2 regions of the Bradyrhizobium sp. R2.2-H genome follow, and region 1 is predicted to be linked to the other one. Evidence: riboswitches for the same ligand, from Rfam matches in the RefSeq annotation. Region 1 holds a riboswitch; the other holds the start of a gene.

Evidence for each region. A riboswitch is a leader RNA that binds a small molecule or an ion and turns the genes downstream of it on or off. The one in region 1 is predicted to bind glycine.
Region 2: linked by a shared signal. The riboswitch ahead of EDE08_RS23675 (D-amino acid dehydrogenase) and the one ahead of gcvT (glycine cleavage system aminomethyltransferase GcvT) in region 1 are both predicted to bind glycine.

The regions. Positions count from the first base shown of each region.
Region 1 is NZ_SMBR01000009.1:42,265-49,446, reverse strand. Features, by position in the region: gene alaS (alanine--tRNA ligase) at 1-641, opposite strand, end outside; glycine riboswitch at 865-953, shown strand; gene gcvT (glycine cleavage system aminomethyltransferase GcvT) at 1,100-2,248, shown strand; gene gcvH (glycine cleavage system protein GcvH) at 2,259-2,627, shown strand; gene gcvP (aminomethyl-transferring glycine dehydrogenase) at 2,790-5,657, shown strand; gene EDE08_RS22965 (hypothetical protein) at 5,862-6,779, opposite strand; gene recA (recombinase RecA) at 6,879-7,182, opposite strand, start outside.
Region 2 is NZ_SMBR01000009.1:181,907-189,088, forward strand. Features, by position in the region: gene EDE08_RS23670 (ABC transporter permease) at 1-391, opposite strand, end outside; gene EDE08_RS23675 (D-amino acid dehydrogenase) at 568-1,869, opposite strand; glycine riboswitch at 1,937-2,042, opposite strand; glycine riboswitch at 2,046-2,150, opposite strand; gene EDE08_RS23680 (M20/M25/M40 family metallo-hydrolase) at 2,294-3,424, opposite strand; gene EDE08_RS23685 (ABC transporter substrate-binding protein) at 3,695-5,305, shown strand; gene EDE08_RS23690 (multidrug effflux MFS transporter) at 5,678-6,928, opposite strand.

The DNA of each region.
Region 1 (7,182 bases):
TTCGTCACCTGCTCGAACTGCATGAACACGAGATTCCAGAATTCGAGGAAGCGGTCGCCGTCCTCCTCCGGCGAGCCCGGAGGCCCGCCCCAGATGTGCTCGCCGCGGTCGATGAAGATCTCCGAGCAGGGGCCGCACGGGCCGGTGTCGCCCATCGCCCAGAAATTGTCCGAGGTCGGGATGCGGATGATGCGGTCTTCGGAGAAGCCGGCGATCTTCTTCCACAGGCCCGCCGCCTCGTCGTCGGTGTGGTAGACCGTGACGAGCAGCTTGTCCTTTTTCAGCCCGAACTCGCCGGTGATCAGCTTCCAGGCAAGCTCGATCGCGCGCTCCTTGAAGTAGTCGCCGAACGAGAAATTGCCGAGCATCTCGAAGAAAGTGAGATGGCGCGCGGTGTAGCCGACATTGTCGAGGTCGTTGTGCTTGCCGCCGGCGCGCACGCATTTCTGCGAGGTGGTGGCGCGCTGATAGGGCCGCTTCTCCACGCCGGTGAAGACGTTCTTGAACTGCACCATGCCGGCATTGGTGAACATCAACGTGGGGTCGTTGCGCGGCACCAATGGCGAGGACGGCACGATCTCGTGGCCGTTCTCGGCAAAGAAGTTCAGAAAGGTCGACCTGATCTCGTTGACGCCGCTCATGTTCATCCAATCGGGTGTGCTTGGACCCGCTTCCTGCCATCCAAACCAGAGGTTAGGGCTGATATCTGCGGGCCAGAGCGCTTTTAGACAAGGCCTGCTTCAGTGTCCAGAAACTGTGCAAGGAGATCAGAGGGTTGCCGCAGGCGCGCAATCCCGGTTGAAAAGGCGAAACCGCCGCGTTGACAGGCTTGGCCGCCCTGTGGTCTGTAACCATCTATATCGTACGGCCACGTCGGGAGAGACCGGCTTTACTGCCGGCGCCGAAGGAGCAACCGCCCCGGAAACTCTCAGGCAAAAGGACCGCGTGGCTTTGATTGCATCTGGAAAGAGGCGCCGACGGGCCTAACAACCCGGGTGGCACCCGCCGACGGGATAATACTCTCAGGCACAGCGACAGATGGGGCTTCGACAGGTTGGCCCGGGGAATCGTCCCCGGGGAACCGCCGAGGACCCCTGTGATGCCAGTACCCGACGACCAGAAATCGCTCCGACAGACGCCCCTCCACGCCCTGCATGTGTCCCTCGGCGGCAAGATGGTGCCGTTCGCGGGCTACGACATGCCCGTGCAGTATCCTGCCGGCGTGCTGAAGGAGCACCTCCATACGCGCGCCGCGGCCGGCCTGTTCGATGTCTCCCATATGGGGCAGCTCGCGCTCCGGCCGAAGTCCGGCAAGGTCGAGGACGCCGCCCGCGCGCTGGAACGGCTGGTGCCGCAGGACATCGTGGCAATCGCGCCGGGACGGCAGCGCTACGCCCAGTTCACCAATGCGGACGGCGGGATTCTCGACGATCTCATGGTCGCCAATTTCGGCGATCACCTGTTCCTGGTCGTCAACGCCGCCTGCAAGGACGCGGACGAGGCGCATCTGCGCGCGCACCTCGCGGACGACTGCGTCATCGATTCTCTTGCCGACCGCGCGCTGATCGCGCTGCAGGGCCCGAAGGCGGAAGCGGCGCTGGCGAAATTGTGTGCAGAGGCGCCGTCCATGACATTCATGGATGCCGGCCCGCACGAGGTCGCCGGCATCAAATGCTTCGTCTCGCGCTCCGGCTATACCGGCGAGGACGGGTTCGAGATCTCCGTTCCGGCTGCGGACGCCGAGCGCCTGACCAGGACGCTGCTCGAAAACCCGGACGTGCTGCCGATCGGCCTCGGCGCCCGCGACAGCCTGCGGCTGGAAGCCGGGCTTTGCCTCTACGGCCACGACATCGACACTGCGACGACGCCGGTCGAGGCCGCGCTGGAATGGTCGGTGCAGAAGAGCCGCCGCAACGGCGGGATTCGCGCCGGCGGCTTTCCCGGCGCCGAGAAGATCCTCGCGCATTTCGATAACGGCGCATCCCGCCGCCGCGTCGGCCTACGCGCCGAAGGCCGCGCGCCGGTGCGCGAGGGCGCGCCGCTGTTTGCGGACGCGGCCGGCGGCGAGCCGATCGGCAAGGTCACCTCGGGCGGTTTCGGCCCGAGCCTGAATGCGCCGGTCGCGATGGGCTATGTGCCCACGAATCTGAGCGAGCTCGGCACCAAACTCTTCGCCGAGGTGCGCGGCCAGCGACTGCCGCTCGCAGTCGCCGCCATGCCCTTCGTGAAAAACACCTACAAACGCTGAGGATAAGACAATGACCACGACGCTGTACACCTCCGACCATGAATGGCTCGCGATCGACGGCGACGTCGCCACCGTCGGCATCACCGATTACGCCCAGCAGCAGCTCGGCGACGTCGTGTTCGTCGAACTGCCCAAGGTCGGCCGCAGCTTGAAGAAGGCTGAAGCCGCCGCGGTCGTGGAATCGGTGAAAGCCGCCTCCGACGTCTACGCGCCTGTTACGGGCGAAGTGCTCGAGGCCAACGAGGCGCTCGCCGCCGAACCGGCGCTGGTGAACTCGGATGCGCAGGGCGCGGCCTGGTTCTTCAAGATCAAGATGGCAGACAAGAGCGAACTCGGCAGCCTCATGGATGAAGCCGCCTACAAGGCCCATACGGCGTGAGATGACGAGGACAGCCGCCTCATACTCAGTGTCATCACCCGCGAAGGCGGGTGATCCAGTACGCCGCGGCCTCTCGGTTCAATCCGCGCTGCTGGTGAGTACTGGATGCCCCGCCTTCGCGGGGCATGACACCGACAGCCAAATCTAAAGCGAGGACCCATGATGACCGCGCACCGCAAGACCAACGGCGACACCGCCGCAAGTTTCGTCCGCCGCCACATCGGCCCCTCGGCGCGCGACGTCACCGCAATGTTAGAGGCCGTCGACGCGAAAAGCGTCGACGCGCTGATGGCGGAGACGCTGCCGGCTTCGATCCGGCAGGCCGCTCCGCTCGATCTCGGCAAGCCGCTCAGCGAAACCGAGGCGATCGCGCATATGGGCGAGCTCGCAGCCCAGAACCAGGTCTTCACCTCGCTGATCGGTCAAGGCTATTCCGGCACGATCCTACCCGCGGTGATCCAGCGCAACATCCTCGAGAACCCGGCCTGGTACACGGCCTATACGCCCTACCAGCCCGAGATCAGCCAGGGCCGGCTGGAGGCGCTTTTCAACTTCCAGACCATGATCTGCGACCTCACCGGGCTCGACGTCGCCAACGCCTCGCTGCTCGACGAAGCCACCGCCGCCGCCGAAGCCATGGCGCTTGCGGAGCGGCACTCGCAGGTCAAGGCGAAAGCGTTCTTCATCGACAGGGACGTCCATCCGCAGACGCTGGCGGTGATGCGCACCCGCGCCGAGCCGCTGGGCTGGACCCTGATTGTCGGCGATCCCCTCACCGATCTCGCCGAGAGGGACGTGCTCGGTGCGTTGCTGCAATATCCGGGCTCATCCGGCGCGTTGCGCGATCTCAGGCCCGCGATCGCAGCGTTGAAGGCCAAGGGCGCGCTTGCGATCATTGCCGCTGACCTGCTGGCGCTGACGCTGCTGGCCTCGCCCGGCGAGCTCGGGGCCGACATCGCGATCGGCTCAGCGCAGCGCTTCGGCGTGCCGATGGGCTATGGCGGACCGCACGCGGCCTATATGGCGGTGCGCGATGCGCTGAAGCGTTCGCTGCCCGGCCGCATCGTCGGCCTCTCCGTCGATTCCCGCGGAATGCCTGCCTACCGCCTCGCGCTGCAGACCCGCGAGCAGCACATCCGCCGAGAGAAGGCGACTTCCAACATCTGCACCGCACAGGTGCTGCTCGCCGTGATCGCCTCGATGTACGCGGTCTATCACGGCCCCGAGGGGCTCTCGCAGATCGCGCGCAGCGTCCACCGCCGCACCGCCGTGCTCGCGAGCGGCCTGCGCAAGCTCGGCTTTGCGCCGCAGTCCGACAACTTCTTCGACACGCTCAGCGTCGATGCCGGCGCCGGGCGCGCCGAGATCGTCGCGCGCGCTTTGGCCGAGAAGATCAATCTCGGCATCGGTGACACCGGCTTGCGCATCGCGCTCGACGAGACCACGACGCCTGCGACGGTGGAAGCGGTCTGGCGCGCCTTCGGTGGTACCTTCGCTTATGCCGAAATCGACGCCGGGACGCGCGAGGCGCTGCCGGAGACGCTGAAGCGCACCACCCCGTTCCTCACCCATCCGGTCTTCCACGCGCATCGCTCGGAGACCGAGATGCTGCGCTACATGCGCAAGCTCAGCGATCGCGATCTCGCGCTCGACCGCGCGATGATCCCGCTGGGATCCTGCACCATGAAGCTGAACGCGACCACCGAGATGATGCCGCTGACCTGGCCGGAGTTTGCGACACTGCACCCGTTCGTGCCGCGCGAGCAGGCCGCCGGCTATCACGCGCTGTTCGCCCGGCTTTCGAGGTGGCTGTGCGACATCACCGGCTATGACGCCATCTCGCTGCAGCCGAATTCGGGCGCGCAGGGCGAATATGCCGGGCTCCTCGCGATCCGCGGCTATCATGCATCGCGCGGCGAGAGCCACCGCAAGATCTGCCTTATCCCCTCCTCCGCCCACGGCACCAATCCGGCTTCGGCCGCGATGGTCGGCATGGACGTCGTGGTTGTCGCCTGCGAGAAGAACGGCGACGTTGACGTCAATGACCTCCGCGCCAAGGCCGAGAAGCATGCGAACGATCTCGCCGCGGTCATGATCACCTATCCCTCGACCCACGGCGTGTTCGAGGAGCACATTCGCGAGATCTGCGACATCGTGCACGGCCATGGCGGCCAGGTGTATTTGGACGGCGCCAACCTCAATGCGCAGGTCGGCCTGTCCAGGCCCGGCGATTACGGCGCCGACGTCAGCCATCTCAACCTGCACAAGACGTTCTGCATTCCGCATGGCGGTGGCGGCCCCGGCATGGGCCCGATCGGCGTCAAGGCGCATCTCGCCCCGTTCCTGCCGGGTCATCCGTCCACGAATGCTGACGCTCCGGTCGGTCCGGTCTCGGCCGCGCCGTTCGGCTCGGCCTCGATCCTGACCATCTCCTACATCTACATTTTGATGATGGGCGGCGACGGCCTGAAGCGCGCCACCGAGATCGCGATCCTCAACGCCAACTACATCGCAGCACGTCTCGATGCGCACTTCCCGGTGCTCTACAAGAACGAGAAGGGCCGCGTCGCGCATGAATGCATCGTCGATCCGCGCGCGCTGAAGACGACCTCGGGCGTCACCGTCGACGACATCGCCAAGCGCCTGATCGACTACGGCTTCCACGCCCCGACCATGAGCTTCCCGGTGCCGGGCACGCTGATGATCGAGCCGACCGAGTCGGAATCCAAGGCCGAGCTGGATCGCTTCTGCGATGCCATGATCGCGATCCGGAAGGAGATCGGCGAGGTCGAGGCCGGCCGCTTTGAGATCGCAGCCTCGCCCCTGCGCCACGCCCCGCACACCGTGCACGACATCGCCGACGACGATTGGAAGCGCGCCTACACCCGCAGCGAAGGCTGCTTCCCCGACGGCGTCTCGCGCACCGACAAGTATTGGTGCCCCGTCGGCCGCGTCGACAATGTCTACGGCGACCGCAACCTGGTTTGCTCCTGCCCGCCGGTGAGCGACTACGCGGAAGCCGCGGAGTAGGATTTGTAGGGTGGGTTAGCGGGCGGTCGCGCGAAGCGCAGTCCGCGAGGCGTAACCCACCTCTTCTGTCTCCACAGATACGAACAGTGGTGGATTACGCCTTCGGCTGATCCACCCTACGAAGCCGACCTAAGGCGCAATCAACAACCGGCGCTCGCCATCCCACCGCCACAGCCGTTCATTGGTGAGAAGAGTGCCGCCCCATCAGCGTTTGATCGGGTTGTGACGGCGAAAATCTTCCCGGCCGGCCAGGACCGCTTCGCCAAACTCCGTCAGCGACAGCCGGCTGCGGCGAAAGGCGGCGTTGCGGCCTCTCGCATTGTCCGGATCGAGGGTCGCCAGCTTGCTATCCAGACCAGCAACGGCTGGCGCCGGGCCGAACGCGAGTCCTTCGAGCAGCGCGCCCAGCTCCCACTGATCGAACATGCACGTTCCCAAAGCGCCCGGCCGAAACAGCTCATCGGTGCGATTGTGTCCGCTTGCAATCCGCTCGAGAAGCCGCGTCTCAGTCGCCCCCAGTCCCGTCGCCGGCGACGGCAGTTCTGCGAGCAGGTCTTCCATGGCCGGCTTAAGGAAAGACAGCTTGCCGAGCGGCCTGCCGAGCAGCCCGGCGCAAAGCTCGGGCGTCGGGGCCCGGTAAGCTTCCCAGACCATGCTGGCGATCCCAAGATCGCTTTCCACGATATCGACCTGCCGAACGTCACGATGACGAAGTTCCGAGGGATCTGCTTCGCGCAGATTGAAATCGACGCGTCGCAGTCTCAAACTTCCTGTGAGTGACGGCTCGGAGCGCAAATAATCGAGGATCCAGATCAACTGCAATTGACTGTTGGGTTCAGGATCGAACCACAGTTCGATGAAATCGACCCCGTAAGTTTGGCAGACCCAGAGCAACCCACCCGCCCGATCCTGGCGCCTGAGAAGGGGCGATTGATCGACCCTGACGCAATCCGACCAGTGCATTTCATGAGACGGCCACCTGGCGCCGAGATAATCGATGAGGTGGTGAGGCGTGGGAAGCGGCCCCGAAACGAAACGATAGATGAACGGGACGACCATGTCGGCGCGATCGGCGAGAGCAAGACCGACGCCCGCCGAACTGGTCAGGATCACACGCTTCATTGCCGCCGCACCCACCCTCAAAACGAAACGGGCACCGAAGACGTCGGCAACTCAACGTCCTCAGTGCCCGCTCCTCGCGAAAAACTTCCGCGTTAAGGCTTACTCGTCCGCCGGCTCCTCGCCGTCGGCGTCGCGCTCGGGCGTGCCGGCGAGAATCTGCTCGGCGATCAGGCCGGAGTTCTGGCGGATCGAGGTCTCGATCTTGGCGGTGATATCAGGGTTGGCCTTCAGGAATGCCTTCGAATTCTCGCGGCCCTGGCCGAGGCGCTGGCTGTCATAGGAGAACCAGGCGCCGGACTTCTCGACGATTCCGGCCTTGACGCCGAGATCGAGGATCTCGCCCATCTTGGAGACGCCCTCGCCGTACATGATGTCGAACTCGACCTGCTTGAAGGGCGGGGCC
Region 2 (7,182 bases), 140 kb from region 1:
AGCGATCAATCCAGGTGCCGTGCTTCCAGGCCGCGATCACCCCCATGGGAACGGCGACGATCACGGCGAGGACGATGGTGGACAGCGCGATCGAGATCGACGGCTCGATCCGCTGGCCGATCATCTTCATCACCGGCAGGTTGGAGATCAGCGATGTCCCGAGGTCGCCGTGCAGCAGCTTGTTCACCCAGGTGATGAACTGCACGATGAGGGGCTCGTTCAGGCCGAGCGAGGTGCGGATGCGCTCGAGCCGTTCCGGTGTCGCGTTGTCGCCGGCCAGAATCGCGGCAGGATCGCCCGGCGTCAGCCGCAGAAGCAGGAACACGAACAGCGCGACGACGCCCATCACGGGCACCGCGGCCAGAACGCGGCGAATAAGATAACCCAGCATGCACTTATCTCCGGCTACGGAACGTGTGGAGCCCTGAGGCTCCCGTGAACTCTGTCGTGTCTATCATGCCTATCACTTAGGCTGGAAAGGCCCCGGAGACGCCGTCCTCTTAGGGCAAATTGTGTGCCAAGGGCTGCGCCGTCGCAAGAGGCCGGCATGTCTCCGATATCGACCACTCAGGATGCATGTCGCAGTTCACGCTCAACCCCAAGTGAAGGTGCCGTCGGCGGAGCGTTGAGGCCGCGCCAGCCGTCGATGGTCTGGGCGATCATCTGCGCCGTCGCCGCCGACAGGGTCCAGCCGAGATGGCCGTGGCCGGTGTTGAAGAACACGCCCGGTATCCGCCCTGCGCGCACGACCGGCATCATGTTCGGCATCATCGGGCGCAGCCCGGCCCACGGCACGACGCGCGACGTTTCGACGGCGGGGAAGTTGTTGCGCACCCAGTCGATCAGCGGCTGCACGCGGTCGGCGCGGATGTCGCGATTGAAGTCGTTGAATTCGGCGGTCCCGGCGACGCGAAAACGATCGGCGCCGAGCCGGCTGGTGACGATCTTGGCGGCCTCGTCGAGCAGGCTCACCGTCGGGGTGGCGTTGCGGCTTTCGGCGGTGTCGAGTTGCACCGTGATCGAGTAGCCCTTCACCGGATAGACGTTGACGCGCTCGTCGAGCAGGGCGGCGAAGTGACGGCTCGCAACGCCCGCGCAGACCACGACGCCGTCCACGTTCAGTGCGCCGCGCGCGGCCGCGACGGCATCGCTCGCGGCCAGATCGGCCCAGCCGATGACGAAGCCGCTGCCGGCACGTGCGATCGAATCGATATTGGCCTCGTGGATGAAGGTCGCGCCGCGTCGCTTGCAGGCTTCCGCCAGGCCGCGGGTGAACTTGTGAATATCGCCGGTCGCATCGGACGGCGTGTAGAAGCCGCCATGATAGTCCTTGCGCAGTGTCGGCTCGATGCTGCGGATTTCCTCCGGCGTCACCGGGCGGCGGTCGAGGCCGCCTTCCTGCAGCAGCGCGTTGACGCGCAGACCGGATTCGAAGCCGGCCTTGTCGCGATAGATGTGGAGGATGCCGCGGCGTTCGAGATCGAAGTCGATCCCCTCGCGCGCCGCGATGTCGAACAGATGCCTGCGCGCTTCGATCGCGAGCCGCGTGGTCTCGATGGTGTTGGCGCGGTAGTTGCCGATGTTGGCGACGAACTCGCTCATCCACGAATATTTATGCCAGTTCGGCCGCGGGTTCATCAGCAGCGGGGCGTCGCGCCGGAACATCCAGCGCAGGCCCTTCAGGATCGTCGCGGTGCTGTTCCACACTTCGGCGTTCGATGCGGAGAGCTGCCCGCCGTTGGCGAAGGACGTCTCCATCGCGGCGTAGCGGTGCTTGTCGAGCACCGTCACCCTGTAGCCGCGTTCGAGCAGGGCATAGGCGGTCGTGACGCCGGTGATGCCGGCGCCGATGATGGCGATATGGGTCATGATGAGGTTCGGGGCTCCCGTGTTTAGAGTCGGCTAACCGCCGGCCAAAGGCCGTTGGCGGCGCCCCATCTGTCACGGTTACCTGAGAGCTTGATCCGCTGCGGATCTCGCAACGGACTATCCCCTTCGGTGGGCGTCACGATTGCCTGAAATCGCGCCGCCTCTCTCCAGATCGTCCTGACGAAACGGTCCTTTTGCCTGAGAGTTTCCGGGGCGGTTGCTCCGTCGGCGCCGCAGCGAAGGCTGAAAGCCTTCGCTGCGATCTCTCCCGCATCGTCGCGTGGACGGCCGAGCAGTACGATACGCCTCATTTTTAGACAAGGCTAAATTTCGACCGTGACTGCCGACGTATTGTGCAGTGCGAAGTCGTCGCAGTCATTCCGGGTTCGCGCTTTCGACGCTCCCCGGAATGACGGTTGGCTTGTTACTCCAACGTCGCCAGCAGACCTGCCATCAGCCGGCCGCGCTCGACCAGGCTATCCACCTCGATGAACTCCTCCAGCGTGTGCCCGTTGCCGCCGCGCACGCCCAGGCCGTCGAGCGTGGGAATTCCCATCGCGCCGGTGAAGTTGCCGTCGGAGCCGCCGCCGGAACTGGCATGCGGTAATTCCGCGCCGAGCGATTTGGCGATGCCGCGTGCCTTCTCATAAAGCGCCATGGTGCCGGCATCCGGCTCCCAAACCGGACGCGTCACGCCGCGCGTGACCTTGAACGTGACGTCGTTGCTGGTGCCCGACAGCGCCAGCATCTTCTCGACACCGCGGTCGAGATCGACCTGACGCTTGGCCATGGAGAGCGCTTCGCCGGTTGCGGTCGTCGCAACGCAATTGACCCATTGTCCGCCGTGGACGACCCCGACCGAGAAGGTGCAGTCTTCCGTCGTCATCGCGTCGATGGCGAGAATCTGCCGCGCCATCTCGCGGATCGCCGAGCGTCCGACCGACAACGTGGCGCCGGCGTGGCTCGGCCGGCCCGTCGCCTCGAGATTGAAGCGCGCGATGGCGTAGCGTCCGGTGGTGACGCCGTTGTCGGCGCGGCCGGGCTCCGGCACCAGCACGTATTTGTTGCGCGCCGCTTCCGCCTCGATGATGTCCCGCGTCGAAGGCGTGCCGACTTCCTCATCCGGCGTGAACAGCACGGTGATCGGCAGCGGTGTGGTGAACGAGGCGCGCGCCAGTTGCCGTATCGCTTCCAGCGAGAGGTAATTGCCGCCCTTCATATCGTAGATGCCGGGGCCATAGCACTTGTTGCCCTCGCGCCGCCATTTCAGCTTCTCGATGGTGCCGACCGGATGAACGGTATCCATGTGTCCGGCGATCAGGATGCCCGGCTCGCCCTGCTTGGGATGCGGAAAGCGCGCGCGGATGACGCCACCAAAGCCCTGGCGGCCGGCAATGCGCTCGATCGTCGCACCCATGATCGCCATATCCCGCGCCGCGATATCGAGCATGCGGTCCACGGCGCCTGCATCCCAGGTCGGACTCTCGCATTCGACCCAGCCGCGCAGGCCCTCGAGCATCGCCTCGGAATCAAAGGGAAGATTGGCAGGATTCATCTCAATGTCTCTCAAGCTTCGAAAGATGGAACGCGCATTGCATCTGCGCGGGGCAGGACAAGCGGAAAGGTGTTGTAGAGCCAAACCGATCTTTGTGGAGCCCGTGCGCGCGCCGTGAGGGGCTGCGACGAAACCGGATTGACGCGATCGGCACTGTCTGCAAGTCTCAAAAAGATAAAGGCATTGCATAAGGTTAGTTCGCCCAACGAATGAACCCTATGCTCAACCAATGACCTGCCTTTGAACAGTTTCACGTCAGGAGAACTTTCTATGTTCCACTTCATGCGCCGGGGGCCTCGCGCGTTCGCCTCCAAACTTGCGCTGTCGGTCGTCGCGCTTTCGACCGCGCTGGCCTCGCCAGTGCTTGCGGCCGGCAAGACCATCACGGCGGTGATGCATTCGGATCTGCGCATCATCGACCCGATCTTCACCACGGCCTACATCACGCGTGACCATGGCTACATGGTTTACGACACGCTGCTTGCGACCGACTCGAATTTCAAGATTCAGCCGCAGATGGCGGATTGGAAGGTATCCGACGACAAGCTGACCTACACCTTCACGCTGCGCGACGGACTGAAGTGGCATGACGGCGCACCGGTGACTGCCGAGGATTGCGTCGCCTCGCTGAAGCGCTGGGGCAAGAACGACGGCATGGGCCAGAAGCTCATGGACTTCACCGCCAGCATCGAGGCGCCAGATGCCAAGACGATCGTGCTGAAGCTCAAGCAGCCCTACGGCCTGGTGCTTGAATCGATCGGCAAACCGTCCTCGCTGGTGCCGTTCATGATGCCGAAGCGGCTCGCAGAAACGCCGGCGGGCAAGCAAATTGCCGAGCAGATCGGCTCGGGTCCCTTCAAGTTCGTGCAGGGTGAATTCCAGCCCGGCGTGAAGGCGGTCTATGTCAAGAACACCGATTATGTGCCTCGCAAGGAGCCGGCCAGCTGGACCGCCGGCGGCAAGGTGGTGAAGGTTGATCGCGTCGAGTGGATCACCATGCCGGACTCCCAGACAGCGGTCAACGCGCTGCAGTCGGGCGATATCGATTTCATGGAGAACGTGCCCTGGGACATGCTCCCGGTCGTCGAGGGCAATAAAGATCTCAAGATTGAAGTCCTGAACAAGTTCGGCTTCCAGACGCTCGGCCGCATGAACTTCCTGCTGCCTCCCTTCGACAATCCCAAGGTGCGCCGCGCTGCACTTCTGGCAATGAACCAGAAGGACGTGTTGGACGCGCTTGTTGGCAATCCGAAATACTACAAGATTTGCGGCGCATTCTTTATCTGTGACACGCCGCTCGCCACGGAGATCGGTTCGGAGACTTTGGTGAAGGGCGGCGGCATGGCGGAGGCCAAGAAGCTGCTTGCCGAATCCGGCTATGATGGGACGCCGATCGCGATCATGGCCCCGGGCGACGTCACAACTTTGAAGGCGCAGCCGATCGTCGCCGCGCAGCTGCTCCGTGAGGCCGGCTTCAAGGTCGATCTCCAGGCAACGGATTGGCAGACGGTGGTTGCCCGCCGCGCCGGCCAGAAGCCGGTGAAGGAGGGCGGATGGAACATGTTCTTCACCAACTGGGTCGCCGCCGACGTGATGAATCCGATCGCCAACGTCTCGATCGGGGGACGCGGCAAGAACGGCGGCTGGTTCGGCTGGGCGGAAGACGCCAAGATCGAAGAGCTCAAGGACGCCTTCGTTCGCGCGTCCTCGCCCGATGCGCAGAAGAAGATCGCAGCCGACATCCAAAAGGAAGCTTTTGAGCAGGTGATCTACATTCCGCTCGGCCAGTATCAGGCCCCGAGCGCCTGGCAGAAGTCGCTCACGGGTGTACTCGACGGTCCGGCGACGCCGCTGTTCTGGAACGTCAGCAAGTCGGAGTAGTCCGCGTTCAAAATGCGAACGGCGCCGTGGGTGTCCCACGGCGCCGTTTTCTATGGAGGGACCCACCCGTCCGATCTGTCCTGAAGCATGATCCGGAAAATTGCGCAGCGGTTTTCCGAAGGGATCATGAGCCATAACCTGAAGCGCGATCACGATTCATCCTGACCGCATCCCGCTTTAGCAGTGGCTGTCGCGCACCTGCTCGAGACCTTCACTTGCGAATGGCAGGCTTCGGTCCCTCCGCTCTTCGAATAATTCCCGTTGAGCGGGCCGCTCGGTCTCCGACGCGGGCTGATCCGCTCTGCTCTCTTGTTCCATCTCGCCGATCCTCTCGATTGCTGCGGTACAACATCGAGAGGTCCGGGAAGTTCCTCAGGCGATGGGGCGATGATGCGGCTTGAACAGCCGTCCCTTCTCGACCACCAGCACGATCGCGAGCGCGGCGAGGGTCGACAGGAAGAAGCCGATCGAGAAGGGCAGCAGCGTGCCGTCGAAGCTCTGCCCGATCGCCATGCCGACCACGATCCCGATCAGCGTCGTGATCGAGCCGTAAAGCGACGAGGCGGTGCCGGCGATGTGGCCCTGCGGCTCCATCGCGAGCGCAGTGAAGTTGGCGACCATCATGCCGAACGAGAACATCATCAGGGCGGAGAGCAGCATGAACAAGGCGAGCGGCAGCGCGCCGAGGCATTCCGTCAGCAGCATCACGCCGGCCACCACCGTGTAGAGCGTCAGCGCCCCGTGCGAGATCACGCGCATGCCGAGCCGCCCGACCAGCCTTGCATTGAGGAAGCCGGCAATGGCGACGCCGGCCGCGATCGCCGCGAAAGCGAGCGGGAAGTAGTGGCCGAGGTGATAGATGCCGGTGAAGATCTGCTGGGCGCAGAAGACGTAGGCGAACAGGGCGCCCATCACGCCGCCGGCGGCCGTGGCATAGCCGATGGTCTGGCGATGGGTGACGGTTTGCCGGAACGCCGAGAGCACGTCGGCCGGCGCCAGCGACCTGCGTTTCGACTCGGGAAGCGTCTCCGGCAGCCGCAGCACGCACCATGCGAGCGCCAGCAGGCCGTACAGCGTCAGCACCACGAAGATTCCGCGCCACGCCGTGACCAGCAGCACCGTCTGTCCGAAAGAGGGAGCGACCACGGGGACCGCGATGAAGATCATCATGGCGAGCGACATCACGCTCGCCATGCGGCGTCCGGCATAGCAATCGCGCACGATCGAGGTTGCGATCACGCGCGTCGCCGCGGTGCCGAGCCCTTGCAGGGCGCGCGCCAGCAGCAGCGTTTCGAACGAGGGCGCCGCCACCGCGAGTACGCTCGCCACGGCATAAACCGCCATGCCGCCGAGCAGCACCGGCCGGCGGCCGAAGCGGTCCGACAGCGGCCCCATGACGAACTGGCCGACGCCGAAGCCGATCAGGAAGGTCGAAAGCACGAGTTGGAGATGGTTGGCGACAGGGATCTTGAAGGCCGCCCCGATATCCGGCAGCGCGGGCAGCATGATGTCCATCGCGAGCGGATTGAGCGCCATGATGGACGCGATCACGATGACGAATTCCGGAAAACCCATCGGGCGGTGTCCGGCGGACACCCAATCGTCGGCATTGACGTCGGACAAGGAAGCTCACCTCTGCAATCGAGCGACTTGTTTATCGCCAATGTTGCGCTGCACAACCCATGTTTCGGGATGGCTGGCAGGCGGATCGGACAAGATTTGGCGAGAGCCGGGAGCGTCAAGCGAGTGCGCAAATGAGAGGCAAATGCCTCTCCCTGTCTGGCCAGAAGGTGTTCAGATGGGATGATCGCGCTTTGATCAACGCGCGCCGCCGCGTCTCGCCGCGAATTTCGAGATGCAAAGGATTCTTACGAGAC